DNA from 4 places in the Pantoea sp. X-Soil-YNGN-775 genome. Region 1 is predicted to be linked to each of the others. Evidence: riboswitches for the same ligand, from Rfam matches in the RefSeq annotation. Region 1 holds a riboswitch; each other region holds the start of a gene.
What was found. Region 1 has a riboswitch for thiamine pyrophosphate ahead of thiB (thiamine ABC transporter substrate binding subunit). Riboswitches for the same ligand answer to the same signal wherever they lie in the genome.
Positions count from the first base shown of each region.

Region 2: another riboswitch for thiamine pyrophosphate. It lies ahead of thiC (phosphomethylpyrimidine synthase ThiC); the one in region 1 lies ahead of thiB (thiamine ABC transporter substrate binding subunit).
Region 3: another riboswitch for thiamine pyrophosphate. It lies ahead of tenA (thiaminase II); the one in region 1 lies ahead of thiB (thiamine ABC transporter substrate binding subunit).
Region 4: another riboswitch for thiamine pyrophosphate. It lies ahead of thiM (hydroxyethylthiazole kinase); the one in region 1 lies ahead of thiB (thiamine ABC transporter substrate binding subunit).

Region 1 covers NZ_AP035945.1:683,023-690,954, forward strand. The annotation lists gene polB (DNA polymerase II) at 1-1,213, opposite strand, end outside; gene AC6I8I_RS03045 (DedA family protein) at 1,385-2,149, shown strand; gene thiQ (thiamine ABC transporter ATP-binding protein ThiQ) at 2,157-2,858, opposite strand; gene thiP (thiamine/thiamine pyrophosphate ABC transporter permease ThiP) at 2,842-4,452, opposite strand; gene thiB (thiamine ABC transporter substrate binding subunit) at 4,428-5,414, opposite strand; TPP riboswitch at 5,460-5,562, opposite strand; gene sgrR (HTH-type transcriptional regulator SgrR) at 5,598-7,259, opposite strand; gene AC6I8I_RS03070 (MFS transporter) at 7,513-7,932, shown strand, end outside.
Region 2 covers NZ_AP035945.1:238,011-245,942, forward strand. The annotation lists gene thiC (phosphomethylpyrimidine synthase ThiC) at 1-1,419, opposite strand, end outside; TPP riboswitch at 1,505-1,605, opposite strand; gene AC6I8I_RS01080 (Rsd/AlgQ family anti-sigma factor) at 1,759-2,265, opposite strand; gene nudC (NAD(+) diphosphatase) at 2,355-3,125, shown strand; gene hemE (uroporphyrinogen decarboxylase) at 3,166-4,233, shown strand; gene nfi (deoxyribonuclease V) at 4,236-4,904, shown strand; gene AC6I8I_RS01100 (YjaG family protein) at 4,968-5,558, shown strand; gene hupA (nucleoid-associated protein HU-alpha) at 5,747-6,019, shown strand; gene AC6I8I_RS01110 (DUF1481 domain-containing protein) at 6,089-6,751, shown strand; gene purD (phosphoribosylamine--glycine ligase) at 6,788-7,932, opposite strand, start outside.
Region 3 covers NZ_AP035946.1:349,551-357,482, forward strand. The annotation lists gene AC6I8I_RS21560 (sensor domain-containing phosphodiesterase) at 1-1,329, shown strand, start outside; gene AC6I8I_RS21565 (ABC transporter substrate-binding protein) at 1,366-2,301, opposite strand; gene AC6I8I_RS21570 (ABC transporter permease) at 2,325-3,089, opposite strand; gene AC6I8I_RS21575 (ABC transporter ATP-binding protein) at 3,086-3,826, opposite strand; gene tenA (thiaminase II) at 3,823-4,518, opposite strand; TPP riboswitch at 4,600-4,702, opposite strand; gene AC6I8I_RS21585 (6-phospho-beta-glucosidase) at 4,826-6,256, opposite strand; gene ascF (PTS cellobiose/arbutin/salicin transporter subunit IIBC) at 6,320-7,747, opposite strand.
Region 4 covers NZ_AP035945.1:2,653,488-2,661,419, forward strand. The annotation lists gene AC6I8I_RS12480 (Zn-dependent oxidoreductase) at 1-204, shown strand, start outside; gene AC6I8I_RS12485 (MFS transporter) at 285-1,568, shown strand; gene AC6I8I_RS12490 (mannitol dehydrogenase family protein) at 1,636-3,099, shown strand; gene AC6I8I_RS12495 (GntR family transcriptional regulator) at 3,200-3,886, shown strand; gene thiD (bifunctional hydroxymethylpyrimidine kinase/phosphomethylpyrimidine kinase) at 3,937-4,737, opposite strand; gene thiM (hydroxyethylthiazole kinase) at 4,724-5,521, opposite strand; TPP riboswitch at 5,556-5,651, opposite strand; gene AC6I8I_RS12510 (hypothetical protein) at 5,858-6,565, opposite strand; gene AC6I8I_RS12515 (hypothetical protein) at 7,702-7,887, shown strand.

The DNA of each region.
Region 1 (7,932 bases):
AACCGCCGGGACTGGCTTCCGGGGCCACATCGCCGAGGTTCGGCGCGACAAATCCGCTGCGGTGCATCCGCGGAATATAGAGATGGCTGAATGCCGCGACGGAGCCGCCGTGACGATCGACCGCCAGGCCATTCACCGCCGCACGCTCCAGCAGAAACGGCATAATCGCCGTTTTGTGGAAAATCCGGGTGACCAGCTCGCAGTCTTTCAGGTTATAGCGCGCCAGAGCCGGTTTATCATTGGCGAAGCGCCAGTTGATCTCCTCCATGCGCTGCCACGGGTTATCGATCGCCTTGCCTTCTCCCAACAGTTGCTGCGACACCGATTCCAGACTGAATGACGGGAAATCCCAGAAGGCGGATTTCAGCGCATCGATGCCGTCAATGATCAACCGGCCACTGAGCTGGGCGAAAAAAACGCCGGGCTTGAAGCCGTGCTCACGCCACTCCAGCGTCGTCTGCTGACGGCCCAGACGCAGCGGAATAGCGTAGCGATCGGCATGTTTCTGCAATACCCGCAGGTCAAACTGCACCACGTTCCAGCCAATGATCACATCGGGGTCGTGCTGCGCGAACCACTGGTTCAGCGCCTCAAGCAGCTGCGGCCGCGTCTCCAGATAGATCAGCTCAAAATCGAGCGCGCTGGCATCGCCGTTGGGCGGGCCCAGCATATAGACCTGGCGCTGGCCGCAACCCTCCAGCCCGATGCAGTAAAGCTCGCCGTGCTGGGTGGTTTCAATGTCCAGCGAAACCCATTTCAGTGGCGGCCGATAATCGGGATGCGGTTTCAGCCGGGCATTTACCACGCTGTCGCCCTGCGGCTCGCCGTCAAACCAGACCGGCGCGGTAATAAAGCGCTCCATCAGGTAGCGCTCGGGCGGGCGGATATCCGCTTCATAGATCGGAATGCCCTGTTCACGCAGCAGCTTTTCGATGCGTTGCAGCTGGCGATTCTGCCGGCAGTAGATGCCGGCCACCGGGCGCTGGCGGAAATCTTTCAGTTCAAGCGGCTGGATACGCAGCTGACGCTCATCTTTCAGCAGCTCACTGACCTGAGACTGAAACTCACGCGGAATAAACGCGACCGACTCCTGAGCCGGCAGCACCACGCGCTGGGCGCCCTGATCGGTGGCGAGCCAGAGCACAATTTCACTGCCTTGCGGCGTGTCGCGCCAGTGGCGGGTAAGCAGAAAACCTGCGCGGGGCCTATTCACATCGTCTCCAGACTCAGGATTTTTGAACGGTGATAAAACCCGCTCAGTATAACATGGATATTTATACAGTTCCCGCGCCGGGGTTTTGTCAATATTGTCCTACAATTCTTGCCTTGACGCTGTGCGGCTGGCTCAGGACAATCCAGCCTTCTGCTTTTTCTAAGGAAGTTTATGGAAGCCTGGGTTCAACACCTGTTTACGCAGTCGCTGGAGTGGGCGCTGTTTGCGGTTGCGCTGGTGACCTTTCTGGAATCTCTGGCGCTGGTCGGGCTGTTGCTGCCGGGAACCGTGCTGATGGCGAGTCTGGGCGCGCTGGTTGGCAGCGGACAAATTGGCCTCTATCCGGCCTGGGCGGCTGGTTTTGCCGGTTGCCTGATTGGCGACTGGGTCTCTTACGGCATCGGCTGGAAATTTCAGGGACCGCTGCATCGCTGGAAGTATCTGCAAAAGTACAAAGGGCTGCTGGATAAAACCGAACACGCGCTGCATCAGCACAGCATGTTTACCATTCTTGTCGGACGCTTTGTCGGCCCGACGCGCCCGCTGATCCCACTGGCGGCCGGTATGCTGGAATTGCCGGTACGTAAATTCCTGCCGCCGAATCTGATTGGCTGCCTGCTGTGGCCACCGCTCTATCTGCTGCCCGGCATTCTGGCTGGCGTGGCAGTCGATGTGCCTGAGGCGGCGCAGGGCGGTAACTTCAAGTGGCTGCTGCTGACGGCAGCGATAGTGGTGTGGCTGGGCGGCTGGTTAGGCTGGCGCTGGTGGCGTAGCGGCAAGAGTCAGGATTGGGCGACCGCCTGGCTGCCGCCGGAACGACTGCGCTGGCTGGGACCGCTGGGGCTGGTGATCGCCACTGCCGCCTTTGTCGGCATTCAGTTCCATCCGATGATGCCGATTTTCCGTCATCTGCTGTGGCAGGTCTTTTTCGAATAATCATCGGTTAGCGGCGCGGGATGCCCAGTACATCAGCCTCCCGCGTCTCGCCCGACAGCAACTGTTGGGTCGCGCCGTCCCAGTAAACCCGTCCATCAACAATCACCACGCTGCGCGATGCGATCTGTTGCGCATCTTCCAGACTGTGCGACACCATCAGCAGCGTGATGTTGCGGGCTTCGCACACCGAGCGCACCAGCTGCAGCATTTCGCTGCGCAGCGCCGGATCCAGCGCCGAAAAGGGCTCATCCAGCAGCAGCACCGGGCGATCGCGCAGCAGACAACGCGCCAGCGCCACCCGCTGACGCTGGCCCCCCGATAGCTCGCCCGGCAGTCGCGCCAGCAGACCGCCCAATCCCACCTGATCGGCCAGCGCAGCCAGCTGCTGGCGCTGCTCTGTGTTGAGCTTCAGTCCCGGGTGCAGGCCCAGCGCCATGTTCTGCTGCACGCTGAGGTGCGGAAACAGGTTGTTCTCCTGAAACAGCATCGATACCGGCCGCCTGGCGGGCACGCTGTGGCTATGATCCTGGCCATCAATCATCAGCGTGCCCTGGCGGATCGGCAGAAAACCGGCGATCAGGCTGAGTAAGGTACTTTTTCCGGCACCGCTTGGCCCGAGGATCGCCAGCCGCTCGCCACGTTCGGCATGCAGGCTGAAGCGCATCGGCAGATGCTGATAAAGGTAAGTGAGATTATTCAGTGTCAGCATGGCGGCCCGGTAATTTTTCCATCAGGGTGAACAGCAGCAAACAGAGCAGCAGCAGCAGCAGAGCGGTGACTGCGCCGTCGGCACCACGATAGGCACCAATCTGTTGATAAAGGTAGAACGGCAGGGTGCGGAAGTCGGCGTTGCCAAACAGCGCCACCACGCCAAAATCACCGATCGACAGCACGCAGGCAAACGCCAGCGCCTGTGCCAGCGGACGTTTCAGCGCCCGCAGTTCAATCAACCGCAGTCGGTTCCAGCCGTGGATATCCAGTGAATCGCATAGCCTGCCGTAGCGCTCGGCGAGATCACGCATCGGGTTTTCCAGTACTTTCAGCGCATAGGGAATGGCGATCAGCGCATTGGTAAAGATCACCAGCCCGTCCGCCGACGCCGGCAGGCCAACGGTGGCGTTAAACAGCAGAAAGAAGCCGGTCGCCAGCACAATGCCGGGCATTGCCAGAATCAGCATGCCGCTGGTGTCGATCAGCTGTGCGGCGAGCGGGCGCTGACGCAGACGCAATTCGCGACTGCTCCACAGCAGCATCAGCGTCAGTATTACGCACAGCAGGCCGGCACCGACCGCGATGCGCAATGAGGTCAGGGTCGCCTGCCACAGCGCTGGCTGGGCCAGCGCGCCGCGCAGCCCGCCGTGCAAGCCATCCACCACTACCGCCGCCAGCGGCGGCAGCAGCAGCAGTAACGCCAGCATAATCAGCAACCCATCCGTTAGTTGAGCCAGACGAGAATCCTGTGGATCGCGCCAGCCGTGCAGCTGGCTGGTACCGGCAGGGAGCGCTTTACTGAACCGCTGGCTGAGCAGCACCAGCGTCAGACAGCAGCTGAGCTGAATCAGCGCCAGCAAGGCGGCTCGACCGGGATCGTAGTCGTAACTGAGCGCCTGAAAGATCGCCAGTTCAATGGTGGTGGCCTGGGGGCCACCGCCCAGCGACAGCACGGTGGCGAAGCTGGCGAAGCAGAGCATAAAGATGAGCGCGCCGGTCGGCAGCAGCTGACGACGCAGCCATGGCCACTCCAGCAGGCAAAAGTGGTGCCAGCCGCGCAGATCAAGCTGTGCGGCCAGTTGACGCTGCTCGGCCGGAATACTCTCCAGCGCCTGCAGCATCAGACGCGTCGCCAGCGGCAGGTTAAAAAAAACATGCGCCAGCAAAATGCCCTGTAACCCATAGGGTGAGAAGTGATAGTCAATGCCCAGCAGCTGACACATCTGCGCCAGCCAGCCGACGCGGCCATAGACCGTCAGTAGGCCAAACACCGCCACCAGCACCGGCAGCACCAGCGTCATGGCACACAGACGCAGCAACAGCTGACGACCGGGAAAGCGGCGGCGATAGAGGGCGCGCGCCAGCGGCACTGCAGGCAGCAACGACAGCAGGGCGGAGAGCAGCGCCTGACCAAAGGAGAACGCCACAACGTGCTGCAGGTACTCATCCAGCAGCACGCTACGCCAGTCGGTGACCGGCGCGGCATTCCACAGCGAGATAAAGGCGAACAGCGCCACGCTGATTAACAGCAGCGTGGCGAGCGACCCGGGGATCAGCCAGCGCGGCATTAGCGGCTGACGGCGCGTTGCCACTGGCTAATCCAGCCAGAGCGCTGGCTGGCTACCTCTTCCGGCGAATAGTGCAGCGCGGTGGCGGGCACCTGCAGCGTGGCGAAGCCAGCAGGCAGGGTGGTTTTGATCGCCGGATACATCCAGTTGCCGGTCGGGATGGTGTTCTGGAACGCCGGCGAGACCATAAACTGCATGAACTGCTGCGCCAGTTTCGGCTGTTTACTGCTGGCTAACTGCGCAGCAACCTCGACCTGCAGATAGTGGCCTTCGGCAAACGGTGCGGCGGCGTAGTTCTCTTTTTTCTCTTCGATGATGTGATAGGCCGGCGAGGTGGTATAGCTCAGCACCAGATCGCCTTCGCCTTTCAGGAACAGACCGTAGGCTTCACTCCAGCCCTTGGTGACCGTCACGGTTTTCTGCGCCAGCTTTTGCCATGCCTGCGGGGCCTGATCGCCATAGACTTTCTGCATCCACAGCAGCAGACCTAATCCCGGGGTACTGGTACGCGGATCTTCATAGATGACCCGCCATTTTTCCGGGCTCTCTACCAGCTCTTTCAGGCTTTTCGGCGGATTTTTCAGGCGGGTTTTGTCATAGACGAAGGCGAAATAGCCATAATCAAACGGAACAAAGGTGCTGTCGTGCCAGCCACCCGGCAGCGTCAGCTGCGCGGTATCGACCTTGCTGGCGGCAAACAGACCGGTTTTTTGCGCCGCCTGCAGCAGGTTGTTATCCAGTCCCAGCACCACATCCGCTTTGCTGTTTTTGCCTTCCATTCGCACGCGATTCAGCAGCGACACGCCATCTTCCAGCGTGACAAATTTCAGTTCGCAATCGCACTGCGCTTCAAAGGCTTTTTTGACCGCCGGACCGGGGCCCCAGTCAGCGGAGAAGGAGTCGTAGGTGTAAACCGTCAGAACCGGTTTGGCAGCCAGTACCGGGGTGGAAAGTAACAGCAGCAGTGGCAGAACTTTGTTAAACACTTTGCGCTCCTTCAGGAGAATAGGGGATGAGTCGCAAAGGATCTGAGCAGCAGGCCTCTCAAATCCCTACGTCGGTATTAACCGAATCAGGTTCGACGGGTCTCTCTCAGCCGTTTGCGGTCAGCAGGCGGCACCCCGTTGAGAACGTCACATTCTAGTCATTTCAGCGTCAGCGCGAAAGCGTTACAGCGCGGGCGGCGCAAACCAGGCAGATTTAAAATCGAACCAGCCGAGGGTATTCATCCGCACGCCGCGCATGCTGCGCTGACCTTCAAGCAGCAGCCAGTGGTGGAACAGCGGATGCAGACCGGCCTCTTCCACTAACCGCTTGCTCCATTCGGCCAGCGGCAGCGCTTTTTCACGCCAGCGGGCGGCATCAGCGTGCCAGTCGATCGGCAAACAGTGATGCAGCAGCGGGATCTCATACAGCTGGGCAAACAGTGAAAAGGCCAGTGGCAGCGTGAAGTTCACGCTGCCGAGCCAGATATCGCTGTCGGCCTCGCCCTGATGCCAGCATTCGTAACTGACTTCACGCGTCTCCAGCGTAACGCCGTGCTGCGCCAGCAGCGGACGCAACGCATTGGCAATGCCTTCGTGCTCAACGTGCTGACTGTACCAGGTGAGCGTCAGGTGAGTCAGGCCGGGCGGCTTTTCGACCGGGGTAAGATCGCGGCGGTGATGCCAGCGCGGCAGCAGGCCATAGGCCGGAAACCAGTAACGCTGATAGCCGACGCCGGCGTGGTTGAGCAGGGCGATGGGATTGAACAGATAGCTGACCCAGCGCCGTATCGTCTCGTCACGGCCTTTTTCCGAACGCTGATCAAACAGCAAATAGTAGCAGCCTTCTTCCAGCCGGCTCTCTTCCTGGATCTCATCCGCGCCGTCGCCCTGCAGGCGCACACCTGCGTAGACCAGCTCATCGCTGATATCCGGCAGTACCCAGATAGAGACGTCATCAATCAGCGCGCGAAAGCCAAAATAATCATCAAAGGCTTCTATCTTCAGCTGACTTTCCTGATTGCGGATCACGCTGTAAGGGCCGGTGCCGATCGGCTGGCGGGCAAAGTCGCGCTGCGTGGGCCACTCGCGCGGCAGGATCATCGCACTGACGCTGGCCAGTAACCAGGGTAACCAGTCGTCGGGCTGGCTTAAGGTGATATCCAGCGTCCACGGAGCGGGCGAGTCGAGCTGTTGAATATGGGAAAACAGCGGCTGCTGACGCTGACGTTCCAGCGTGGCGATAACATCGGCCATCTCCAGTTCGCGACCATGATGAAAGCGAATCGCCGGTCGCAGAAAAAAGCGCCAGTGGAGCGGGGAAGTCTGCTGCCAGTGATGGGCAATATCGGCCTCTATTTCCCCATTTTCCTCATTTATGCGCGTCAGGCCATTAAAAATCTGGCGGGCAATATGGGTTTCGGAGCGGCGCAGGGCGGAGCCCGGCAGCAAATTCAGCAGCGGGCGGTAGTAAAGCACCCGCAGAATGTGTTTTCCCTGACGGAAACTGCGGCCAAGGTGAGCGCCAATCATCTGCCTGACCTGATTCTTATCGCCGACCAGCTGCACCAGCTGATCGATGCGATCCTGATCCAGCAGATCCTCAGCGCGCTGCTGCTGTAGCGCCAGTCCGGTGTAGCAGAAGGTTAGTTGTGAGCGCTTACCGCGTCCGGCTTCGGCCTGCCAGATTAACCAGCCGGCCGCCTGCATCCGGTTGAGTAGGTTGCGCATATGCCGGCGTGAACAGTGCAGCAGGTCAGCCAGTTCGCTCAGGGTGATCTCCTGCGTCTGCCCCTGGCAGCTTTGCCACAGGCGTATGAACTGCTGCTTCAGGCGAGATGAGGACATAAAAGAGGAACTCCCGGTGAAAAGCGCTCTGTTTTTCTTGCCGCATTTTAAGGGCAAACTTTGCTCTATGGGAAGAGCGGGAGGCATTCAGCTATGAATGGCGTTCGACCCTCATGCCGCTGTTCAGCGGGATGCTTTTCTGAGTAGGGTGCAATTACACCGCCAGCAGATGATCTCTGCTGGCTTTTTTCATGCTGCACGGTATCGTCTACCCTTCTTCTCTTCCCCTGTTCATCCTGTAAGGGATTTCGGTATGAAATCGCTGTTAACGCGGCAGCGCCGCATCAATCCGGTCTACCTCGCTTTTATGGTCGCCTCGTTCATGCTGGGCGTGGCGGGCGCATTGCAGGCACCGACCCTCAGCCTGTTTTTAACCCGTGAGGTGCAGGCCCGCCCATTCTGGGTCGGGCTGTTTTTCACTATCAATGCGGTGGCCGGTATCGTGGTGAGTATGCTGGTGGCAAAGCGATCGGACAGCGTCGGCGATCGCCGCAACATCATTCTGTTCTGCTGCCTGATGGCGCTGGTTAATGCGCTGCTGTTTGCCTTTACCCGCCACTATCTGACGCTGATTACCCTTGGGGTGCTGCTCTCGGCGTTAGCCAGCGTGTCGATGCCGCAGCTGTTCGCGCTGGCACGTGAATATGCCGACCAGTCAGCGCGGGAAGCGGTG
Region 2 (7,932 bases), 450 kb from region 1:
GCCGGGCGCAATGTCGGTGGTGAGAGGACCGAGCGTATAGAAGGGGGCCTCGTGACAAACATCGAGTTGCTCTGTCATATTACGGCGGATCATATGCATCGGGACGTGGCCGGGGCCTTCAATCATCACCTGCACATCATATTCCCAGGCGATCTGCGTCAGCTCGCCCAGCGTTCGCAGTTCGGCAAACTGCGCTTCATCGTTAGCATCCTGAATCGAGCCAGGGCGTAAACCATCGCCCAGCGACAGTGAGACATCGTAGGCCGCGCAGATTTCACAGATTTCGCGGAAATGCTGATAGAGGAAGCTCTCCTGATGATGCGACAGACACCATTTCGCCATGATCGAGCCGCCGCGCGAGACAATGCCGGTCAGCCGTTTTGCCGTCATCGGCACGTAGCGCAGCAACACGCCAGCATGAATGGTGAAGTAGTCAACGCCCTGCTCAGCCTGTTCCAGCAGCGTATCGCGGAATACTGCCCAGTTGAGCGCTTCGGCCACGCCGTTCACTTTCTCCAGTGCCTGATAAATCGGCACTGTGCCGATTGGCACCGGGCTGTTACGCAAAATCCATTCGCGCGTTTCATGAATATTACGGCCAGTAGAGAGATCCATCACCGTATCGGCGCCCCAGCGGGTCGACCAGACCAGTTTTTCTACCTCCTCCTCAATCGACGAGCTGACCGCTGAATTGCCGATGTTGGCATTCACCTTGACCAGGAAGTTACGCCCGATAATCATCGGTTCCGATTCAGGATGGTTAATGTTGGCGGGAATAATCGCCCGGCCTGCCGCCACTTCCTGACGCACAAACTCCGGGGTGATGTTATCTGGCAAATGCGCGCCAAAACTGTGGCCCGGATGCTGTTGCAGTAACACCTCACTGTGAATTCGCTCACGGCCCATATTCTCCCGCAGGGCGATAAACTCCATCTCCGGCGTAACGATGCCCTGACGGGCGTAATGCAGCTGCGTGACGCAACGGCCGGCGAGGGCGCGACGCGGCGTGGGCAGCGCGTCAAAGCGCAGGTGATCGAGGCTATCATCCGCCAGACGCTGCTGGGTATAGTCTGAACTGCGCTGTGGCAGCGGCTGGCTGTCGTTGCGTTCTTCGATCCAGCCCGCCCGCAACTTTGTCAGTCCACGATGCAGATCAATCTGCGCGGCGGGATCGCCATAGGCACCGGCGGTGTCATAGACCGGCACCGCCTCATTCTGCTCATACAGCGGCTGTTCTTTACTGCCGCCGACCGGGGTCGGACTGAGCCTGATTTCGCGCATTGGCACGCGAATATCCTGCCGGCTGCCGGTAATCCAGATGCGTTCAGAACGGGGAAATGCGCTGCCGCCTTGCAGTGAATCGATAAATTCCTGCGCCAGGGCACGCTGTTCACGACGGGTCATTTTTGAGTCAGACATAGCAATCTTCCAGTAAGTGGGAATGATGCTTGTCCGGAGTTCGGAAGGAGTAACAGCACGGGCAGTGCAAAAGACTGGCGTACCGATAATATTTACTCTTGTTCCCTTCGCAGGTTCTAACCTGATCAGGTTCCGCGGATCCCGAATTAACGGTCTCAGCCCAACTGGGCACTCCGACAAGAATGCGGTTTTACGCTGCGGCTGGCAGAGCGCCCGCTGAAGACGAAAAACCTTAACGTTCAAACAGAAAAAAATGGGTTCTTCTGGCCTCGGCCATCAGAACCCCTTCAGCATAAAAGGGCTGCAACTGAATCACAACCCCTTTACCTGCGTTTAACCTTATGCCGGACGAGCAATCTGGCTGTCATTGGCCACCGGTGGTGGTGCCAGGTGGTTATCCCACGCCAGCTGGATCAGCTTGTCTTCCAGCGTAAAGCGCGCCTCCAGCACTTCACCGACTTCAGACAGCGCCTGCTGGAACGTCATGCAGTTATCGTCATCGATCGCCTGCTGCAGATGGCCATCATACAACTGCATCAGGCGTTCAGTATTGGCTTCCAGCGGGGGATAGATTTGGGCTGCCGCGATCATCGGGCTGTCACCGCTCATCTCACTGATGATGCGTTCGTAAATACTAAAGTGACCGGCGGAAAGATAATCGACCAGGCCATGACAAAAGTTATCCAGCGCCTGCTCATCGAGGCGGGTCAGGGCTTCTTTATTGGGTTTAAGTCCGACCAGATGATAATAGGTTACTAACAGCTGGCGACGGGCTTCCAGCCACGAATCGACCAGTTCGTTACTGCCACCTACGCGTTCGGCCAGGACGTCTAACTGGTTAAGCATATCTAACTCCATGTGAGTTATAGTTGTTTATCTACACACTTAACATCAGGACTTCAGCGTGCGAGTTGACGCTAAGGATGACGAAATAAATGCAATGCGAAATCTCAAGCGTAGACGCTGGATGGTGGATTGTCAGCCACGAGCAGAAACTTTGGTTGCCGCAAGGTGATTTACCCCACGGAAGCGCCGAAAATTTTGGTCTGACGGGCACCAAAGCCCGGGTAATTGGCGAGTGGCAGGGGGAAAAAGTCTGGCTGATTTGCGAGCCACGTGCAGAGAGCATGTTCTCGGTGCGGCAGCTGATCGATCTGGATGTCGGACTGTTTCAGCTGGCGGGCCGCGGCGTACAGCTGGCGGAGTTCTACCGTTCCCATCGCTGGTGCGGCTACTGTGGTCACGAAATGCACCACAGCAAACATGAGTTTGCCTGTCTGTGCAGTCATTGCCGCGAGCGATATTATCCGCAGATTGCGCCCTGCATTATCGTGGCGATCCGGCGTGGCGATGAGATCCTGCTGGCGAATCACGCCCGTCATCGTAATAACGTTTATACCGTACTGGCTGGATTTGTCGAAGTCGGCGAGACGCTGGAACAGGCGGTGGCACGTGAAGTGATGGAGGAGAGCAATATCCGCGTCAAAAATGTCCGTTACGTCACCTCCCAGCCGTGGCCATTCCCGCAGTCGCTGATGACGGCGTTTATGGCGGAATATGATAGTGGCGATCTGCAACATGACGGCAAAGAGCTGTTGGATGCGGCCTGGTTCCGTTTTGATGCCTTGCCTTTACTGCCGCCACCGGGCACCGTGGCGCGCCGCCTGATTGAAGATACCGTCGCCCTGTGCCGCGCCGAAGCGTGAAAGTGCTACACTACACGCCTGAAATTGAGAGAGTAATGAAATGAGTGAACTGAAGAACGATCGTTATTTGCGTGCCCTGTTACGTCAGCCAGTCGATGTAACGCCAGTGTGGATGATGCGCCAGGCCGGACGTTATTTACCAGAATACAAAGCGACGCGCGCCGAAGCGGGTGACTTTATGTCGCTGTGTAAAAATGCTGAGCTGGCCTGTGAGGTGACGCTGCAGCCGCTGCGCCGCTATCCGCTGGATGCTGCAATCCTCTTCAGTGACATCCTGACCATCCCCGATGCGATGGGTCTGGGCCTCTATTTCGAAACCGGCGAAGGCCCGCGTTTTTCGCATCCGATAACCTGCCGGGCAGATGTAGAGCGTTTGCCGGTGCCCGATCCGGAAATGGAACTGGGTTATGTGATGAACGCGGTACGTACCATCCGTAAGAGCCTGAACGGCGACCTGCCGCTGATCGGATTTACCGGCAGTCCGTGGACGCTGGCCACCTACATGGTGGAAGGCGGCAGCAGCAAAGCGTTTACCAAAATCAAAAAGATGATGTACGCCGATCCCGCCACGCTGCATGCCATGCTGGATAAACTGGCGGACAGCGTCATTCTTTATCTCAATGCCCAGATTCGCGCCGGCGCGCAGTCAGTAATGGTATTTGATACCTGGGGCGGCGTCCTGACCGGCCGTGATTACCGCGAGTTCTCGCTGCACTACATGCACAAAATCGTCGACAGCGTGCTGCGTGAGAACGACGGTCGTCGGGTGCCGATTACCCTGTTTACCAAAGGGGGCGGGCAGTGGCTGGAAGCGATGGCTGAAACCGGCTGTGATGCGCTGGGCCTCGACTGGACCACGGATATCGACGATGCACGCCGCCGTGTCGGTGACAAAGTTGCACTACAGGGCAACATGGATCCTTCTATGCTCTATGCGCCACCCGCCCGTATTGAACAGGAAGTGGCCGGGATTCTGCAGCGCTTTGGCAACGGCACCGGTCATGTTTTCAACCTTGGTCACGGTATTCATCAGGATGTGCCGCCGGAAAATGCGGGTGTGTTTGTTGAGGCGGTGCACCGTTTATCGCGTCCTTTCCATCAGGAGTAACCATGGATATTGCCGCACTTCGCGCTGAGCAGTTGCAACGCGCCGCTGATGTGGTGCGTGAAGATGACTTTGACGTATTGCCGCCACGCTTTATTGGCGGGGCGGACGTCGGATTTGAACAGGAAGGCGCCGTCACCCGGGCGGCGCTGGTGATACTTGAGTGGCCCTCGCTAACGCTGGTGGAGCATCGCATTGCGCGTATCGAGACCACCATGCCTTATATTCCCGGCTTTCTCTCCTTCCGTGAGTACCCGGCGCTGATGGCGGCATGGCAGATGCTGGAGCAAAAACCGGACCTGCTGTTTGTCGACGGTCACGGTATCTCCCATCCCCGGCGGCTCGGCGTTGCGTCGCATTTTGGCCTGCTGGTGGATGTTCCGACCATTGGTGTAGCGAAACGCCGTCTGTGCGGTCGTTTCGCCGAACTGGATCCGCAGCCGGGCAGTCGTCAGCCGCTGATGGATAAAGGCGAACAGATCGGCTGGGTGTGGCGCAGCAAGCAGCGTTGCAATCCGCTGTTCGTGGCCACCGGGCATCGTGTCAGCCTTGATACTGCGCTGCACTGGGTTGAAAACTGCACGCGCGGCTACCGTTTGCCGGAGCCAACCCGCTGGGCGGATGCGGTTGCCTCGAATCGTCCGACTTTCCAGCGCTGGCAAAACGCGCTTTAACACTGTTTGTGCTGCGCTTTTGCAGTTACACTGCCGCCAGCGAAACGAATAAGAGCCACCTTTATGTTACAAAATCCCGTTCATCTGCGTCTGGCGAAGCTGGAAAGCTGGCAGCATCTTACTTTTATGGCCTGCCTGTGCGAGCGTATGTACCCGAATTATCGGGCATTCTGCGAGCAGACCGAATTTGCCGATCCGGCACTCTATCGCCGCATTCTTGATCTGATCTGGGAAAACCTGACGGTCAAAGATGCGAAGATCAACTTCGACAGCCAGCTGGAAAAACTTGAAGCTGCCATTCCTGATGGTGATGCGTTTGAGGTTTACGGTGTGTATCCGGCGATTGATGCCTGCGTGGCATTAAGCGAAGTGGTTCATGCGCAGCTGAGCGGCGACACACTTGAGCACGCGATTGAAGTCAGCGAGACCTCAATTACTACCGTTGCCATGCTGGAAATGACCCAGGCTGGACGCGAAATGACCGACGAAGAGCTCCGTGAAAACCCGGCCATCATTGATGAATGGGACCTTCAGTGGGAGATTTTCCGCCTGCTCGCCGAGTGCGAAGAGCGTGACCTTGAATTAATCAAAGGCCTGCGATCGGACCTGCGTGAAGCGGGAATTAGTAACATCGGTATAAATTTCCAGCAGTAAGGCGATAAAACGTGACTTCAGGCCCGAATTAGCGCGCCTGGAGGCTTCACATTGGCCCCCTCTCTGGTCTACATTTGGGGGGCTGAAAATTGTGGCTATCGGTGCGTGCAGGCTGAAGAGTGCCAGAATATGGCTTTTCCCTCGCACTCGTTGCTTAGCAAGCGATAAATACACTTTAAGGATAACTTATGAACAAGACTCAACTGATTGATGTGATCGCAGAAAAAGCTGACCTGTCTAAAACCCAGGCAAAGGCAGCGCTGGAATCTACTCTGGCTGCGATCACTGAGTCTCTGAAAGATGGTGATGCTGTACAACTGGTTGGTTTTGGTACTTTTAAAGTGAACCACCGCGCTGAGCGTACCGGTCGTAACCCGCAGACTGGCAAAGAGATCAAAATCGCTGCAGCAAACGTACCGGCATTCGTGTCTGGTAAAGCGCTGAAAGACGCCGTTAAGTAAGACGTCGCACTGCGGTTAAGCTTTAAAACAGGGGGCGATTCGCCCCTTTTGTTTAAGGGGCCTGCCATCATGACCACGCTGCTTCAGCGTTTTTCCGCCCTGTCTCTCTCCTTATTGCTTTTCGGTTGCAGCTCCACACCTGATATTCCTCCTTTCTCTGCCAGTGGTTATCTTGCTGACCGTGGCGTCGTGCGCATCTGGCGCAAGAATAACGATCATCAGTCGGTCCATATCCGCACCATTTTTACCCCGTTCGCCAGCGGTGAAGGGGAAGTTACCGATTACATCTGGCTGGAAGAGGCGTTAATCAGCGTTCATCGTCAGGTCAAAGGCGAGCATCCCGATGACGTCACTTTACGGTTTGACCAGCAAGGCGGCCTTAACTTTATGCAGCGCCAGCTGGCTGGCCGGCGCGAGGCGGTCAGTGCGGATGCGGTGGAGTTGTATAAGTTCGATGCCCAGCGGATGCGCAACGTCAGTGACGCGCTACTCAGCGGCCGGATATTCCTGCGGCAGGGTCACTGGCAGGGCGGCAATCTGATCGAAAGCTGTGAAGGCCAGCAGGTCAGGCCCGCCTTCGATAGCGATGCCTTACGGACGCTGGCACAGCAGCAGCGTGGATCGGCCACGCCATTGATGGTTTCATGGCTGGAAGCGCCGGAAGGGGTGCAGCTGTTGCGGGTAAGTCAGCAGGATGATTGCGCGCAGCAGCCGAAAGAAGAGGATATGTAAGCGCAGGAGTAAGGGGCACACTGTGCCCCTTTTGACTTATTTGCGGTTAATAGCGCGGTAGCCAATATCGCGACGGCAGAAACTGCCTTGCCAGGAAATCGGCTGTGCCAGCTGATAAGCCCGCTGTTGGGCCGCCGCCACATCGTCGCCCAGCGCGGTAACGCACAGTACCCGGCCACCGTGAGTAAGCACCAGATCGTCTTCCAGACGGGTTCCGGCGTGGAATACCTTGCCATCCTCAACCTCTTCCAGTGGCAGACCGTGAATCTGATCGCCCTGGTGGTAATCGCCGGGGTAGCCGCCCGCCGCCAGCACTACGCCCAGTGACGGCCGTGGATCCCACTCAGAGGTCTTCTGATCCAGCGTGCCGGCACAGGCTGCCAGGCAAAGATCGACCAGATCCGACTGCATACGCAGCATGATCGGCTGGGTTTCCGGATCGCCAAAGCGGCAGTTAAATTCGATCACTTTCGGCTGACCGGATTGATCGATCATCAAGCCGGCATAGAGAAAGCCGGTATAGACGTTACCTTCAGCGGCCATGCCACGCACCGTAGGCCAGATAACCTGATCCATCACCCGCTGGTGGATCTCATCGGTAACCACCGGTGCCGGAGAATAGGCGCCCATACCGCCGGTGTTCGGGCCGGTGTCGCCGTCACCGACGCGTTTGTGATCCTGGCTGGTGGCCATTGGCAGGACATGCTCGCCATCGACCATTACGATGAAACTGGCTTCTTCACCGTCGAGAAACTCTTCGATCACAATGCGGTGGCCGGCATCGCCAAACGCATTGCCGGCCAGCATATCCTGAACCGCCGCTTCCGCTTCCTGCAACGTCATCGCCACAATCACGCCTTTGCCCGCCGCCAGACCGTCAGCCTTAATGACGATCGGTGCGCCTTTCTCACGCAGATAGGCCAGCGCAGGTTCAACCTCGGTGAAGTTCTGGTATTCCGCACTCGGGATCTGATGGCGGGCAAGGAAATCTTTGGTGAAGGCTTTAGAGCCTTCCAGCTGAGCGGCAGCCTGCGTCGGGCCAAAAATGTTCAGGCCGGCAGCGCGAAATGCATCGACCACGCCCGCCACCAGTGGCGCCTCAGGGCCGACGATGGTCAGATCGATGGCTTCGCGTTGTGCAAAGGCCAGCAGGGCAGGGATATCAGTGGCGGCGATCGCCA
Region 3 (7,932 bases), on a different replicon from region 1:
CTGGCCAGACTGGTGACCTCGTTTCTGGATGCCTGGAACAATGCCGGTTTCGCCGATGTGATTACCCATCTGCCCAATCGCCCACGGCTAATCCGCGATATCCAGCAGCTGATGGTCACCGCACCGCACAGCCGTTTCCGTCTGATCCTGATCGACTGCATCGATATTCCGCGCGCTTATGAACTCTCCCGCACCGTCGGCATTGCGCCGATGGAGAAGCTGCTGCGACAGATGGCCGAACAGGTTGCCGCCCGACTCAATCTGCCTGCCGGTGATACGCTTTATTCCTTTGCCCCCGGTCGTTTTGCGCTGATTCAGCCGTGGTCGGGCCGCTACACGGCGCACAATATGATCGACGTGCTGCAGGGAATGAAAGCCGATCTGTCGGAAAACATTACCCTCGATCTGGCTATCTTTACCGGCGAAACCGGGTTCGTGCCCGGCCAGATTAACGCCAATGAGATGGTCCGTCAGGCGGTCAGCGCGCTGCATGAAGCGATAGATGAAAACATCAGCGCGATGTCGTTTGATGAAAGTTACGACACCCGTCGTACCGACGACTTTATGATCATGAACGATCTGGCGCAGGCGCTGAAAAAGGATGAAGGCCTCTATCTGGCGTATCAGCCGAAAGTCTGCCTTAAAACCGGTAAAACTGTCGGGCTGGAGGCGCTGATTCGCTGGCATCATGCCGAACGTGGCGAGCTGTTCCCGTCTGAGTTCGTGCCTTTAGCCGGCAAAACCAACCTGATCTCTGACCTGACTAACTGGGTCATCGATCATCTTATCGAGCAGCTCGCGCGCTGGAATCGCGAGTACAGCCTGATTCCGGTGTCGATTAACGTCAGTGAGCGGGACTTCTCCAAAGTGGAGTTTGCCGATTCGCTGCTGGCGAAACTGCAGGCGGCACAACTGCCAGCTTCGGTGATTGGCATTGAGTGTCTGGAAAATGAGCTGATCACCGAGAGCAACGTCGCTATCCGCGGTCTGGAAGCGCTGAAATCGCACGGGTTTGTTATTTCGCTCGACGATTTTGGTACCGGCTACAGTAACATCAGCTATCTGCAGGATATCCCGCTGGACGTGATCAAAATCGACATGTCGCTGATATCGCGTATGGCTGAAGATGACTCATCAAAAATCATCGTTAAACGGATTATTCAGATGCTGAAAGAGCTGAATTATACCGTGCTGGCGGAAGGGGTGGAGACCGAGGCGACGCTGTCATTACTGAAAGAGTACGGATGCGATCAAATTCAGGGCTACTTCTTCTCTAAACCGCTGCCTGCCAGCGACATCGAACACTGGCTCTATCAGAAACCGTTGTGATACTAAGCCCGCAGCAATCGCTGCGGGCTTAGCCGATCACTGCCCGTCGATAGCGTAACGCTCAACCGGTGTAATCTTTTTAATCAGCCGGGTATCAAACAAAAACTGCTCATAGGCCTGATAACGGGCACGGTCCAGCTTCGCCGGATCGGCAGCAAACAGCGGCAGCGAAGCCTGCCACGCCTGATGGTTCAGCGGCGTATTCAGTTCAGGATGCCGGGCGGCAAAAGTCTGCCAGCTGGCTTCGGGATGGGCCTGCAATTCCGCGTTGCCGCGTTTCAGCGCCCGCAGGAACTTTTTGATTTTCTCTGCCTGCGCTTCATCGCGGTTCGCGACAATAATCAGCTCGTCATAGGCCGGCACGCCATAATCCTCCACCTTAAACACCACCGGATCTTTACCCTGCAACCTGATCTCCAGCGCTTCAATATTTCGATAACCGCCAATCACCGCATCCACCTGGCCGGTCAGCAGGGCACTGGTCAGCTGGAAATTGACGTTAACTAGTTTAACCTCGCTGGCCTTCAGACCGTCATGTTGCAGCATGGCAGCCAGTGTCGCCTGCTCAATACCGCTGACCGAATAGCCGATCCGTTTGCCCTTTAAGTCTGCCGGTTTTTTTACCGTCTTATCCAGCGTAATCAGGGTATTCAGCGGGGTGTTTATCAGGGTGCCGACCCGCATCAGCGGTAATCCCTGATCAGCAAAGAAATGCAGCTGCGGTTGATAGGTAATGGCTAAATCTGCCTGCTTCGCCGCCACCAGCCGCGGGGGCAGTGCTGGATCGGACGGTGGAACCAGCGTGACATCCAGACCTTCCGCCTTAAACGCGCCAATTTGCTGCGCCACCATTATCGGCGCATGGTCTGGGTTGATATACCAGTCGAGCATCAGCGTCAGTTTTTCTGCTGCATGAAGCGGGCTGGCGAGTGCTGCGCTGATGATCAGCGCCGACAGAACAGGTTTACGCATCGGATTTTCTCGCAGGATAGAGGTCATAAGGAATTATCGGGCGCCCAGGCGATCAGGCGGCGAAGCAGGGCATCGACCGCCAGCCACAGCGCCAGCGTCATCAGCACCAGAATAAACAGCGCGGCAAAACAGATATCACTTTGCATCCGGGCGTTGGCGTTAAGCATGACGTAACCCAGACCTTCGGCCGAACCGACCCATTCGCCAATAATCGCGCCGATTGGCGCGATGGCCGCGGCCATCCGCAGCCCCGAGCCGAGCGCTGGCAGGGCGGCCAGCAGCCGGACATGGCGCAGTTGCGATCCTCGTGAAGCGCCCAGCGTGCGAGCCAGATCGAGATAACCCGGACTGACGCGGCGCAGGCCATCATAAAAGGCCGAGGTCACCGGGAAGAAAATCACCAGTACCGCCATCGCCACTTTGGCGCTCATGCCGAAGCCAAACCACAGCACCAGCAGCGGTGCCAGTGCAAAGACCGGAATCGCCTGGCTGGTGAGCACCAGCGGCATCATCCAGCGCTGCAGACGCGGCGAAAACGTCATGCCGAGCGCCAGCAGGCAACCCAGTACTACGCCAATCGCCATTCCACTCAGGATTTCAGTGAAGGTGATCAGGCTGTGATAGCCGAGCCAGCTCTTACTGGTCCAAAGCGCCTGCGCAACGGCCGCCGGTGAAGGCAGCAGAAACGCCGGCACCGGCAGCAACGTCACCAGCCACCACAGCGCAATCAGGCCGCTGCACAGCGTGATGCCACGCCACAGCGGGGCAAAGCGGCTGAGCTGTTTCATAGCGTCACCTTAGCCAGCTGTTGCAGCAAAGCGGCCTGGCTGCGAATCACGCCAGCATCATCAGGCGCGCGCGGCGGCTGACCCGCTAATGGCGGGCAGGGTTCAATGCCTGAGCCGGTCAGCACCCGCATATGATGGCTGAGTCGGCAGGCTTCCGCCGCGTCGTGAGTGATCAGCAACACGGTATGTTGCGCCAGCACCCCGGCGGCCAGGGTCTGAATCTGGCTGCGGGTCAGCGCGTCGAGCGCGGAAAAGGGCTCGTCCATCAGGACAATCGGCTTTCGTGCATATAAGGTGCGCGCCAGTGCGGCCCGCTGCCGCATGCCGCCAGACAGGGTGGCGGGCCGGGCCGTTGCGTAGCGAGTCAAACCAACCCGCGCCAGCAGATGCTGCGCCCAGTCGCGGTCCGGTTTTTCGCCGTGCAGACGACTGGCCAGGCAGACGTTTTGCTCCACGCTCAGCCACGGATAGAGCAAATCCTGCTGGCCCATCCAGGCGATCCGCCCGGCCAGCGGCAGGCCATCACTGCCGCTGACCAGCCCGGATGTCGGCGGCGTCAGGCCAGCAATGACGCGCATCAGGCTACTTTTCCCGACGCCGCTGGCACCCAGCAGCGCAGTGAAGGCCGCGGCGGGGATCTCCAGGTCGAGTGAGTCGAACAACCGATGCGATCCCAAATCCAGCCTGAGCTGACGTACAGAAATGCCCGGCGGTGATAACAGCGTTGAACGGCTCATTGGGATGACGTCAGTTGCGGGTCGAGGCCCATCTGCCAGAAGTCGGATTCCAGCCGGGTGGCGGTAGTGAATATCGTCGCCAGCTGGTCGAATCGCTCAGCCCCGGCGCGCTGTTGGGCCAGCGTTTCAAACAGATTCAACGCCGCGCGAACACCGGCCAGATAATCGGCATCGCCGTAATTCTGAATCCAGGCGCCGTAAGGATTGCCTGCGATCACCGTCGCGGGATGGTGTAACAGCGTCAGGCCGATTTCAGCATAGCCGGCAACGCACGGCATTAGCGCGGTCATCAGCTCAAGCGCATCTCCGCTGTGGCCGACGTCCAGCACGTAACGGGTGTAGTTGATTGTTTCAACGGCTTCGGCCTGGCTGGCCAGCACGGCTTCGCTGATCCCCCACTGCTGGCAGTAAGCCACATGCAATGGCAGTTCATTGACGATGGCGTTGAGAGATGCCGTTGCTGCACGTAACGCTGCCGGGTCGTGCAGTTTACTGACCAGCAGCCCATAGGCGCGGGCAAAGTGCAGCAGAAACAGATAATCCTGGGTGAGGTAATGACGAAAAGCGGCGGGAGGCAACTGGCCCTGGCCGAGCTGCTGCACAAAATCGTGCGACACGTAGGCGTGCCAGTGATCGCCCGCCTGGTGACGCAGGCGGCCATAAAAGCCGGTGTCGAAAAGCGCAAGTGACATAGGATCTCCATTAACGGTTCGTTAACATAAGGAGATCCGGGCATACGATGAAGAACAGGCAAAAACGCAGAAAATGATGCAGAAACGTTGCCGACCCGTCCCTTCGCTGGCATGACCCAGATCAGGTTCAAAGGGTTCGGCTTGTGCCATCTCAGCCCATTACAGGACACCCCTCGGAGACGTTTGTTATACGATAATTATCTGCTGAATACAACGGCACGCCGCAGTCCAGCTCAACCAGCCGCCCGCTTACTGCTGCGGGTCGGCTGACCAGAATAGCCTGTTCTGTCGATACAAGGTGACAGCGTCACTCCAGATCTTCACCATTGCTGGCGATCACTTTTTTATACCACCAGAACGATTTTTTCCGGCTGCGCGCCAGCGTGCCGTTGCCCAGATCGTCACGATCGACATAAACAAATCCGTAACGTTTACTCATTTCGCCGGTCGAGGCGGCAACCAGATCGATGCAGCCCCAACTGGTATAACCCATCACCGGCACACCGTCCGCAATCGCATCGCCCATCGCCCGGATATGTTCACGCAGATAGCTGATGCGGTAATCATCTTCAATCTCACCGGCGTCATTAAAGGTATCCCGTGCGCCCAGACCATTTTCGACCAGAAACAGCGGCTTCTGATAGCGGTCATACATCATATTCATGGTGATGCGTAAGCCAAGCGGATCAATGCCCCAGCCCCATTCACTGCGCGTCAGATGCGGGTTGGTCAGAGATTTCACCACGTTGGCGGCGCTGCTGTTAAGCTCGTTCATCTCTGCTGACGCGCAACGCGAGGCGTAGTAGCTGAACGAGACAAAATCGACGCTGTTTTTCAGAATCTCAGCATCGCCGTCGTCAATCTGCAGGCTGACCCCTTTTTCCCGAAACAGGCGGGCCGCGTAGGCGGGATAGTATCCGCGCGCCTGCACATCAATAAAGAACAGGTTTTCGCGGTCTTTTTCCAGCGCCGCCCAGACATCTTCCGGTTTGCTTGACCATGGATAGAAGTTGCCGCCCGCCAGCATGCAACCGACCTGATTAGCCGGATTTATTTCATGGGCGATTCTGGTCACCAGCGCGCTCGCCACCAGCTCATGATGGGCCGCCTGATACTTAACCTGCTCATGATTTTCACCTGCTTCAAACACCAGCCCGGCACCGGAGAACGGACTGTGCAGCAGAATATTGATCTCATTAAAGGTCAGCCAGTACTTCACCAGACCGTCAAATGCCTCAAAGCAGCTGCGGGCATAGCGGGCAAAAAAGTCGATCATCTTGCGGTTGCGCCACGAGCCATATTCAGTAACCAGATGCATCGGCACGTCAAAGTGACACAGCGTAACCAGCGGTTCGATATTGTATTTACGGCACTCTTCAAACACCGCGCGGTAAAAGGCGATCCCCTGCGGATTCGGCGTCAGCTCATCCCCATTCGGAAAGAGACGGCTCCAGGCGATAGAGGTGCGAAATACGCTGAATCCCATTTCCGCCATCAGCGCAATGTCTTCCGGATAGCGATGATAGAAGTCTATTGCGTCGTGGCTGGGGTAAAACTCATCGTCACGCAGGGTGAAACGTTGCTCCAGGCCTAACTTCACCGGCATCCGGTGCGGACCGTGGGGGATCATGTCAACGGTGGTTAAACCCTTTCCGCCTTCACGATAGCCTCCCTCAGCCTGGTTGGCGGCTAACGCGCCGCCCCATAAAAATCCTTGCGGGAATCTTAATTCAGACATGAAATCCTCTGTTTTGGGTCAGCATTGCCGGTTAGTTGGCGTTAATCGCGTTGGTTCGTTCGGTCACCAAGCCGATGATGGCGCAGCCGCAGCCGTAGAAGCCGGCTCGGTTTCAGGAATGTCCTCGAAACCTAAAATCAGCGTCAGCACAAACGACAGCACTACCGACAGCACCATCACCGCCGCCACCCAGACGATGCTCATCGGATTAGCGGGGTCGAAAAATTGTACGCTGGTGAACAGGCCGGGTGAGGCCATCGAGTGACTGGCCAGCCCGCCAATGCCGGCTACCGCGCCACAGATAAAGCCGCTGATTAAACAGGCGATCAGCGGACGTTTCAGCCGGACCGCCACGCCATACAGCGCCGGTTCTGAGATGCCTGCGATAATCGCTGATGCCGCCGCGGCCAGCGCGGTCTGGCGCAGTTCACGGTTTTTGGTTCTGAACGCCACCGCCAGCGACGAGCCACCCAGCGAAAGGTTGGCGCCGATTTCAGACGGCATGACCATTCCCTCTTTGCCGGTTTCAGCAATGGTCTGGATTATGGTCGGGGTAAATACCCGGTGCATCCCGGTCATCACCAGCAGCGGCCAGATGGCACCCATAATCGCCACTGATAGCCAGCCGAGATAGCCGTGAACGGTATACACCAGCGCCGAAATCCCGCTGCCGATCCAGATACCAATCGGCCCGATCAGGACGATGGCGATCGGTGCAGCAATCAGCACAATCAGCATTGGCTTAAGGAAGTTTTTTGTCACCGCCGGGGTGATGCGATCGACGCCGCGTTCGATGTGCGACAGAATCCAGGTCATCACCAGCGCCGGAATAACCGTGTAGGTATATTTCACCGCGGTCACCGGAATAAAGGCAAATTCCACCGGCTGGCCCTGTGCCGCTTTCGCCATCAGCTCAATGAAATTGGGATGCACCAGTACCCCGGCAATGGCAATCGCCAGCGACATGTTGGTTTTGAATTTCAGCGCAGCCGACGCTGCCACCATCACCGGCAGGAAGAAGAACGCTCCGTCGCCAATTACATTCAGGATCACCAGGGTTGATGACCCTTTTTCAAACACCCCAGCCATATCAAGAATCATCGCCAGCAGCTTGACCATCGATCCGCCGATAATCGCCGGAATTAACGGGGACATGGTGCCAACCAGCGCATCGAGAATCCCTGCGCCAATCCCTTTTAAGGTCAGTTTGCGCTTCACCGGCGCAGCGGTGCCGCCGCCAGGCGAACCTAACGACATCACCGCCTGATAAGCCTGCGAGACATTATTGCCAATGATCACCTGGCACTGGCTGTCGTTATGCACCACACCCATCACGCCATTGATGGCTTTTAATCGCGCAATATCGACCTGCGTCTGATCTTTAACCACAAAGCGCAGGCGCGTCATACAGTGGGTGAGCGCCTCAATATTGGTGAGGCCACCTAACGCGTCAACGATAGCGCGTGAAACCTCGTCATAGTTTCTGGGCATGATGGATCTTCTCTGTAGGGTAATCGGTCAGTGTTATGTTTTGTGCCCTGACTAAGCGGCAAATAGGAAACCGGTTTCACAAAATCATGAAGATGTTTATTGCATGGGACAAGCGTTAAAAATACTCAGTTTTTGATTCTGTGATGTAAGTCACCACCAGCGATAATGAAATGCGATGCCGTGCC
Region 4 (7,932 bases), 2.0 Mb from region 1:
CTCACCAGTAAAGAGTTGTCGCTGTTTACCTCACGTCTCAACAGCAACCGCTTTCCGCAGGTGATTGACTGGATGGAAAAAGGGTTAATCCAGCCAGAGAAGCTGGTCACGCACTATTTCCCGTTGCAGGAGATTGAACGCGCCATGACGCTGTTCGAAAAAGATCCGCGCACCTGCTGCAAAGTGATCCTTCAAATGGGCTAATGCCCACTGAACACCAGGTGTCCTCAGCCGGTGCGTACCCACCGGCTTATTACAAAGAGAAAACAGATCACGGAGTTTTTATGTTCAAGAATCTGCGCTGGACCCTCGTTTTGCTGTTGTTCCTGGTTTACATGATCAATTACCTCGATCGTGTTGCCTTATCACTGACGGTGCCGCTGGTAGAGAAAGATCTGGCGATCAATGCTGAGCAGTTCGGCATGATCTTTGGCAGCTTCTTCTTCGGTTACGCGCTGTTTAACTTCGTCGGCGGCCTCGCCACTGACCGGTTTGGCCCGAAAATCGTGCTGGCCGTCGCGGTAGGCGCCTGGTCGATTTTCTGCGGCATGACTGCGCTGGCGACCGGTTTCTGGTCGCTGCTGATCCTGCGCGTGCTGTTCGGCATGGCTGAAGGCCCGATCTGCGCCTCGGCGAATAAAGCGATCAACGGCTGGTTTCCCAAAAAACAGGCAGCCACCGCGATGGGCTTACTCAGCGCCGGTTCGCCACTGGGTGGCGCGGTTGCCGGTCCGATCATCGGTTATCTGGCGCTGGCGTACGGCTGGCGTCCGGCCTTCATCATCGTCTGCTGCATCGGTCTGGTGTGGATGACCTTCTGGCTGTTCTTTGCCGCGGACAACCCGGCGAAAAGCAAACGGGTCAGCGAAGAGGAACGTCTCTTAATTGAACGCCTGAAAGCGGCTAACCCTAACGATGAAGCCGATCTGTCAGAAACTGCCCATCCGTTTGGCTACTACCTGCGTCAGCCAATCATCCTGGTGACCGCGTTTGCCTTCTTCTGCTACAACTACATCCTGTTCTTCTTCCTGAGCTGGTTCCCGGCCTATCTGGTGCAGGCCCATGGTCTGGATATTAAGTCGATGAGCATTACCACCATGATCCCGTGGATTGTGGGTTTCGTCGGCCTGGCGCTGGGCGGCTGGATCTCCGATAAAATCTTCAACATCACCGGCAAACTGTTGTTGTCACGTAAAATTGTGCTGGTGGTCTCACTGCTGGCGGCGGCAATTTGTGTGGCGCTGGCAGGTACGATAAAAGAGGTGGTTCCTGCGGTGATGATGATGTCGGTATCGATCTTCTTCCTCTACATTACCGGCGCGATCTACTGGGCGATTATTCAGGATGTGGTGCACAAGAGTCGTGTCGGCAGCATCAGCGGCTTTATCCACCTGGTCGGCAGCCTTTCCGGCATCATCGGACCGATTGTGACCGGCTTTATCGTCCAGCATACCGGTAAGTTTGACAGCGCCTTTGTGCTGGCCGGCGCTGTCGCTGCGCTGGGTGCCTTCCTGGTGCTGTTTGTGATCCGCAGCCCGAAGACCCAGGATAAGCCAGTTTCGGTGTAATCCTCATCACGCAACATGATCACTGATTTCGGGGCGCCTCGCGCCCCGTTTGCCATAAGGACGGACTATGTTACAGATCGATCGCCTGCCCGCTGAGATCCAGCGCCCTGCCTATGACCGGGCCCAGCTTAAAACCCGTATGGTACATATCGGCTTTGGTGCCTTTCACCGCGCGCATCAGGCGCTGTGCAGCGATAAGCTGGCCGCCGAACACGGCAGTGACTGGGGTTACTGCGAAGTGAACCTCAACAGCGGCGAACTGATTCAGGCGCTGCGTGAACAGCAGTTGCTCTATACCCTGACCGAAATGGCGAATGATTCGCTGCAGACCCGGGTGATCGGCGTGATTACTGCGGCGCTGCACGGCAAAGGCGACGGCATTGAGGCGGTGATTAACGCCATGTGTCAGCCCGAGGTGGCGATTGTTTCAATGACCGTGACCGAGAAAGGCTATTGCCATCAGCCAGCCAGCGGCAATCTGAACCCGGATCATCCCGATATCCTGCATGACCTCGACAATCCACAGACGCCGCGTTCGTTGCCAGGGCTGATTCTGGCTGCGATTAATCGCCGTCGGCAACTCGGTCTGCCGCCCTTCAGCGTGATGTCGTGTGACAACATGCCGGAGAATGGCCACGTCACCCACAACGTGATTGTGCAGCTGGCGCAGCGCCAGGATGCCGCGCTGGCTGAGTACATTCAGCAGCAGGTGACCTTTCCCTCAACCATGGTTGACCGGATTGTGCCGGCGATGACGGAGGCGGCGTTTGACGCGCTGGCCGGGCGGCTCGGCTCCCGTGACCCGGTGGCGGTTGAAGCGGAACCGTTCTTTCAGTGGGTTATTGAAGATAACTTTGTCAGCGGTCGTCCGGCGTGGGAAAAGGCGGGTGCAGAGCTGGTCAGCGACGTCTTGCCGTATGAAGAGATGAAACTGCGGATGCTGAATGGCAGCCACTCGTTTCTCGCCTACCTCGGCTATCTTGCCGGTTATCAGCACATCAGCGACTGCATGGCCGATCCGCACTTCCGCGCCGCTGCCCGTTCACTGATGGTCGATGAGCAGGCTCCCACCTTGCGCACCCAGGGCGTGGACCTTGAAGCCTATGCCGATTCGCTGATCGCCCGCTACGAAAACCGCGCCATCAAACATCGTACCTGGCAAATCGCTACTGACGGATCGCAAAAGTTACCGCAGCGTCTGCTGGACAGTCTGCGCTGGCATCTGAGCAATAACAGCCGCTGTGAACTGCTGCTGCTCGGCGTGGCTGGCTGGATGCGCTATGTCGGGGGCATCGACGAACAGGGTCAGCCGATTGAGGTTCGCGATCCGCTGAAGAGCACGCTGGCAGAATGCGTGGCCGGCAGCGAAGAAGGTGAAGCGCGGGTGCGTGCGCTGCTGGGCCTGCGCCAGATCTTCGGCGACGACCTGGCAGGCAACGCCGATCTGGTCGCCCGGCTGACCGCCCGTTATCAGCAGCTGACTACCCAGGGTGCGCGTGCGACGGTGCAGCAGTACATGACCCGCGCCTGATGCTGTGATGACAAAGCACTGGCGCAGACGCAGCGTGCTGATTAGACTGACTCTTTCCCTTCGGGCTGGCACCAGCCAGCCGTAATATGGATATTGCTGCATGTCGATCGCCTATACCATTACCACCAGCGAACCGGTGAATCAGCAGATTTACCGGTTTTTGCGCAAAGATATCGTGACCTGTGTGATTCAGCCGGGTTCGCTGCTGTCGGAAAAAGAGGTCTCTGCGCGTTTTAACGTCTCACGCCAGCCGGTGCGCGAAGCGTTCATCAAGCTGGCCGAAGCCGGACTGGTACAGGTATTGCCGCAGCGCGGCACCTTTGTGCGTAAAATTTCCGCCAAACGGGTGGCGGACGGCCGTTTCATCCGTGAAGCGGTGGAGGTTTCCGTGGTGCGCCGTGCGGCGCTGGAAATTGGCGAGCCGGCGCTGATGATGCTGGAACACAACCTTCAGCTGCAACGCATGTCGGCTGAGCGGCATGACAGCCAGGCGTTTCTCAGCCTTGATGATGAGTTTCACCGGCTGATTGCCGAGAGTATTGATTGCAAGCTGGCGTGGGAAACCGTCGAGAACATCAAAGCAGCGATGGACCGGGTGCGTTTTCTCACCCTGAGTGAAGTTTCACCGCCGGAAAGCCTGATTGAGCAGCATGAGGAGATTTTTTCAGCGTTGAAACATCACGACGCAGACGCCGCCGAAGCCGCGATGCGCCGTCATTTGCAGGAGATGATTTTCTCAATAACCCCTATCGCCGAGCGCAACAGCGCCTGGTTTGAAGCACCCTGACCCGGTAATGTGCCGTCCCGCCGCCTCAGCGCGGGATGGCGCATCTACCGTTACCACCACTGATGAAAATGGTGCACCGGCCCGATTCCCGTACCGACCTCCAGTGAATCCGCCTGTAACAACGCCTGCTGCAGCCAGGCTTTCGCTTCGGTGATCGTATCAGCCCAGTCGGCGTGACGCGGACGCAACGCCGCCAGCGCCGCTGACAGCGTGCAGCCGGTGCCGTGAGTATGACGGGTATTGACCCGCGGGGTGCTGAACCGCTGCTGGCCCGACGGGGTGATCAGCCAGTCCGGGCTGTTATCAGCCGTCAGGTGACCGCCCTTGATCAATACTGCCTGACATCCCGCCGCCAGCAACGCCTCGCCCTGCGCCCGCATCTGCGCTTCGCTCTCCGCCACCGCGCACCCCAGCAACGCTGCTGCTTCCGGCAGATTCGGCGTAATCAGCGACACCTGCGGTAACAGCAGTTCGCGGACGCTGGCAATGGCATCGGCGGATAACAGCGGATCGCCGCTTTTCGCCACCATCACCGTATCCAGCACCACGAAAGGAATTGCGCTGCGTTTCAGCCGCGCCGCAACCTGCCCGACGATGGCGGTTTCCGACAACATGCCAATTTTAGCGCTGTCGATGCGCACATCGTCCAGCACCGAGTCGAGCTGGGCGGCCACAAAGTCTGCATCAATCCGGTAGACCGACTGAACGCCACGGGTATTTTGCGCCACCAGCGCGGTGATCACGCTGGTGCCATACGCGCCCAGCGCTGAAAAGGTTTTCAAATCGGCCTGAATCCCTGCCCCGCCGCTGGGATCGGTCCCGGCGATGGTCAGTGCATTAATGCGTTTCATGGTCAACCTCCAGCGTCCAGAGCGCATCAAGAAATGCTGTGGCAAAACTGCCGGGGCCGGCTGAGCTTGCCGCCGCCTGTTCACCGGCCCGCGCCATCACCTGACAGGCACTGGCAACGTTGAGCAGCCGATCGCCGCTCAGACTGCTGAAGCCGGCTACCACCGCCGACAGCGCACAGCCGGTACCGACCACCCGCGTCATTAACGGGCTGCCGCCGCGAATGGCAAAGGTGCGCTGGCCGTCGGTGGCGTAGTCTACTTCGCCGGTCACAATCACCAGCGTTTGATAGTCGCGGGCCAGCTGCCGGGCAGCCTCCAGCGCTGCATCCGCCTGATGCAGGCTATCCACTCCGCGTCCGCCGCTGGCCTGTTGCGCCAGCGCCATGATCTCTGACGCGTTACCGCGGATCACCGCCGGCTGCTGGCTCAGCAGCCGCTGGCAGAAAGTGGTGCGCAGCGTCAGTGCGCCGACCGCCACCGGGTCCAGTGTCCAGGGCGTTCCCGCCTGCCTGGCGGCCGTGACTGCCGCCTGCATCGCCTGCTGGCGCTCAACGGTCAGCGTTCCGACGTTTATCAGTAAGGCATCGGCAAAGCCGCTGAACTGCGCGGCTTCCTCCGCATCAATCACCATCGCTGGCGAAGCGTTGAGCGACAGCAGCACATTGGCGGTGAAGTTTTGTACCACGTCGTTGGTCATGCAGTGCACCAGCGGTGACTGACGGCGGAAACGGTGCAGAATGGGCGCGAATTGCGCAGCAGAAAGGTGTTGAGATTGATGTGTCATCATAGCTCCCAACCGGCGAACAAGAAGGCGAATGCGGTCAGGCATCAGACTTCCCTACGCTGGCATTATCCAGATCAGGTCAGCGGGTGTATCTCAGCCCTGTATTAGAGGGGCACCCCGAGTCATTTAAAATCAAAATCAACTACTTGCGATTAACGTCCCGTTAATCCCTGATCAGGATAATGCCAGCGGGAAGTCCAACAAACAAGCTCTAAAAACTGTACAAATCCCATAAAGTATCCCAGCTTGTGTCCCAAGTTATTAATGGAACGAGGTGGAAAAGATGCAAAAAAGCCGGGATATTCCCGGCTGGAATTTGCATTCTCAGGCAAGCGCTCAGGCTGCACTTCGTAAACGAGCATAGTGCAAACCAATCTCATCAATAAGTGGCTGCAAGTTTTTGCTACCTTTGACGGTGAACATAGTTGCTGGCTGATGGTCGTTGATGTGTTCATTGATATTTAATGGGCAAGAAAGGCGTATCGATGGCCTCATTGTGGTAGGCATTGAGGTTGTTAATCTCACCAAATTATCTTCTGTATACTCTAATATCGGAGGTTGATGGCGAACCATTCTCTTCCCGCAATAAGAGAGCAATTCTTTTACCTTCCACCATTCGCATGCCTTAACCCAAGAACGTATCTTTTCACGTTCATCGTCAGTCAAATTGAAAATTTCTTGATGTTTAGACTCGCTCCGTCGTGACAATCTGGCGTGATGATAAATAGCGTCCGACGCACACCTCAGCACTTTTGTCATACGCTGGGTGTTTCGTCTGGAAGGGGCTGTCCAATCACCTTGCGAGATATTGTAATCCCACATCTGCTTAAATACCGTGGGTGTATCAATGCAATCAAGCCGTTTCAAGATCGCTATGATTCGTTCGCCACTATAACCTCTCGATTCCTTCTCCTGCCCCATCGCCCCCCAGATACAATCTTCCACAATCTGAGGTAATTCAGATAATGAGCTATGCTTTAGCAGGAATGCTCGCACCGCTTTATTATCCACACCCTTTGCCACTGCACCTTTCGTTCTTGCCATGTTTTTCTCCTTTTTAAATGGGTATATAAAATCCTCCGCTATCGCTGGTAGCGAGCAGGATATGTGGCCCTCCTTGTGGATGGCATTTAGTAGGGGTTACCGTTTTACGGTAATTTGATTTATCCGGCATTGCGCCAAACGTTCTGGAACACAGCTTTTGAGACTGTTAATTGAAGTTCGCTTGTAGCAAGAAGCGTCCACAACCTTATCGAAGTGCATTGCCACAAATGTTGCTGATCGCTATTCCACACATATGCTTTTCAACCAGTGATGTAAACATCCCCGTTAAATGCACACAATATGCAACAGCAATCCGGTGTAACCGCTGGGTTACCTGAGTCCACGAGTGGGACAATCCACACAGAAACAGGTCATGAGACCTGTTGAGGCTGTGGCATGTAACAGAGTGGTAAACGAAGGTTATGGTATGGACAGACGATTCAGTTTACGTCTGATACAGGCCATTATCTGAATATCATCTAAAGAGGCGAAGCCATCTCGTAACGTCGTGACGAGAAGAAAAAACACATCTAATCACTGATGACACCCGTCATCTTGCTGTGATTAACTTCTATAGATGAGTTGGTTTTTTCGAAGAAACAGTTGTTGGTGCTTTAAATATTTCGAAAAAGGATTTCAAAGACCATAGCCCGTATGGGTGAGTGTTGTGTATTTTCTTTCCTGACTAAGGAATGAAAATTAACAAAAGCGAGGTCTCTTTATATTGTGGCGTTTTATTCCCTTTCCAACATGCAGTCGGACAGTAAGCGCTTGCACCGTCGTAACACGCTTGATTCAACCAAAGGGCCAAACACGAACATCGTGATTAATTTAATTTATCAAAATCAATACCACCCATCATCCTCAAAAGCCGTAGATTGTCAATAGCAACCCCGAATTCAAATGAAATTGATATCTATTTCCATCAAAATGTGATAAAATAAATTCTATTAATTAATAACTTAACAGAGGAAGCCTTGTGCCATAAATTTACGCCAGTCCCGTTTTCGTTACCTAATGAGGCGGAACGCACCTACCTGGTATCTATACTGAATACCGTTGACCTACGCGCGACAACCCCAAGGATCAACGTCCTGCACTACCTGAACGAAACCGATATCCCCGTTACCGCTGAGATGGTTTCAAGGTACGTCGATCTCCCGTTATCCACAGCTTATCGGGCATTGACGGCGCTTGAAACTAACAGCCTTGCAGGAGTTACGTTTGGACGCTCCGAAGTAACGCGCTGGTTCCGGTTCCTCCCGGACAGGCCTCAACATTGCCCTGCGTGCGGGCAGAGCTTCTTTACAGAGTACGCGTAAGCCGAACACACAAACACTGACGAGATGGCCGCACTACACGGTCAC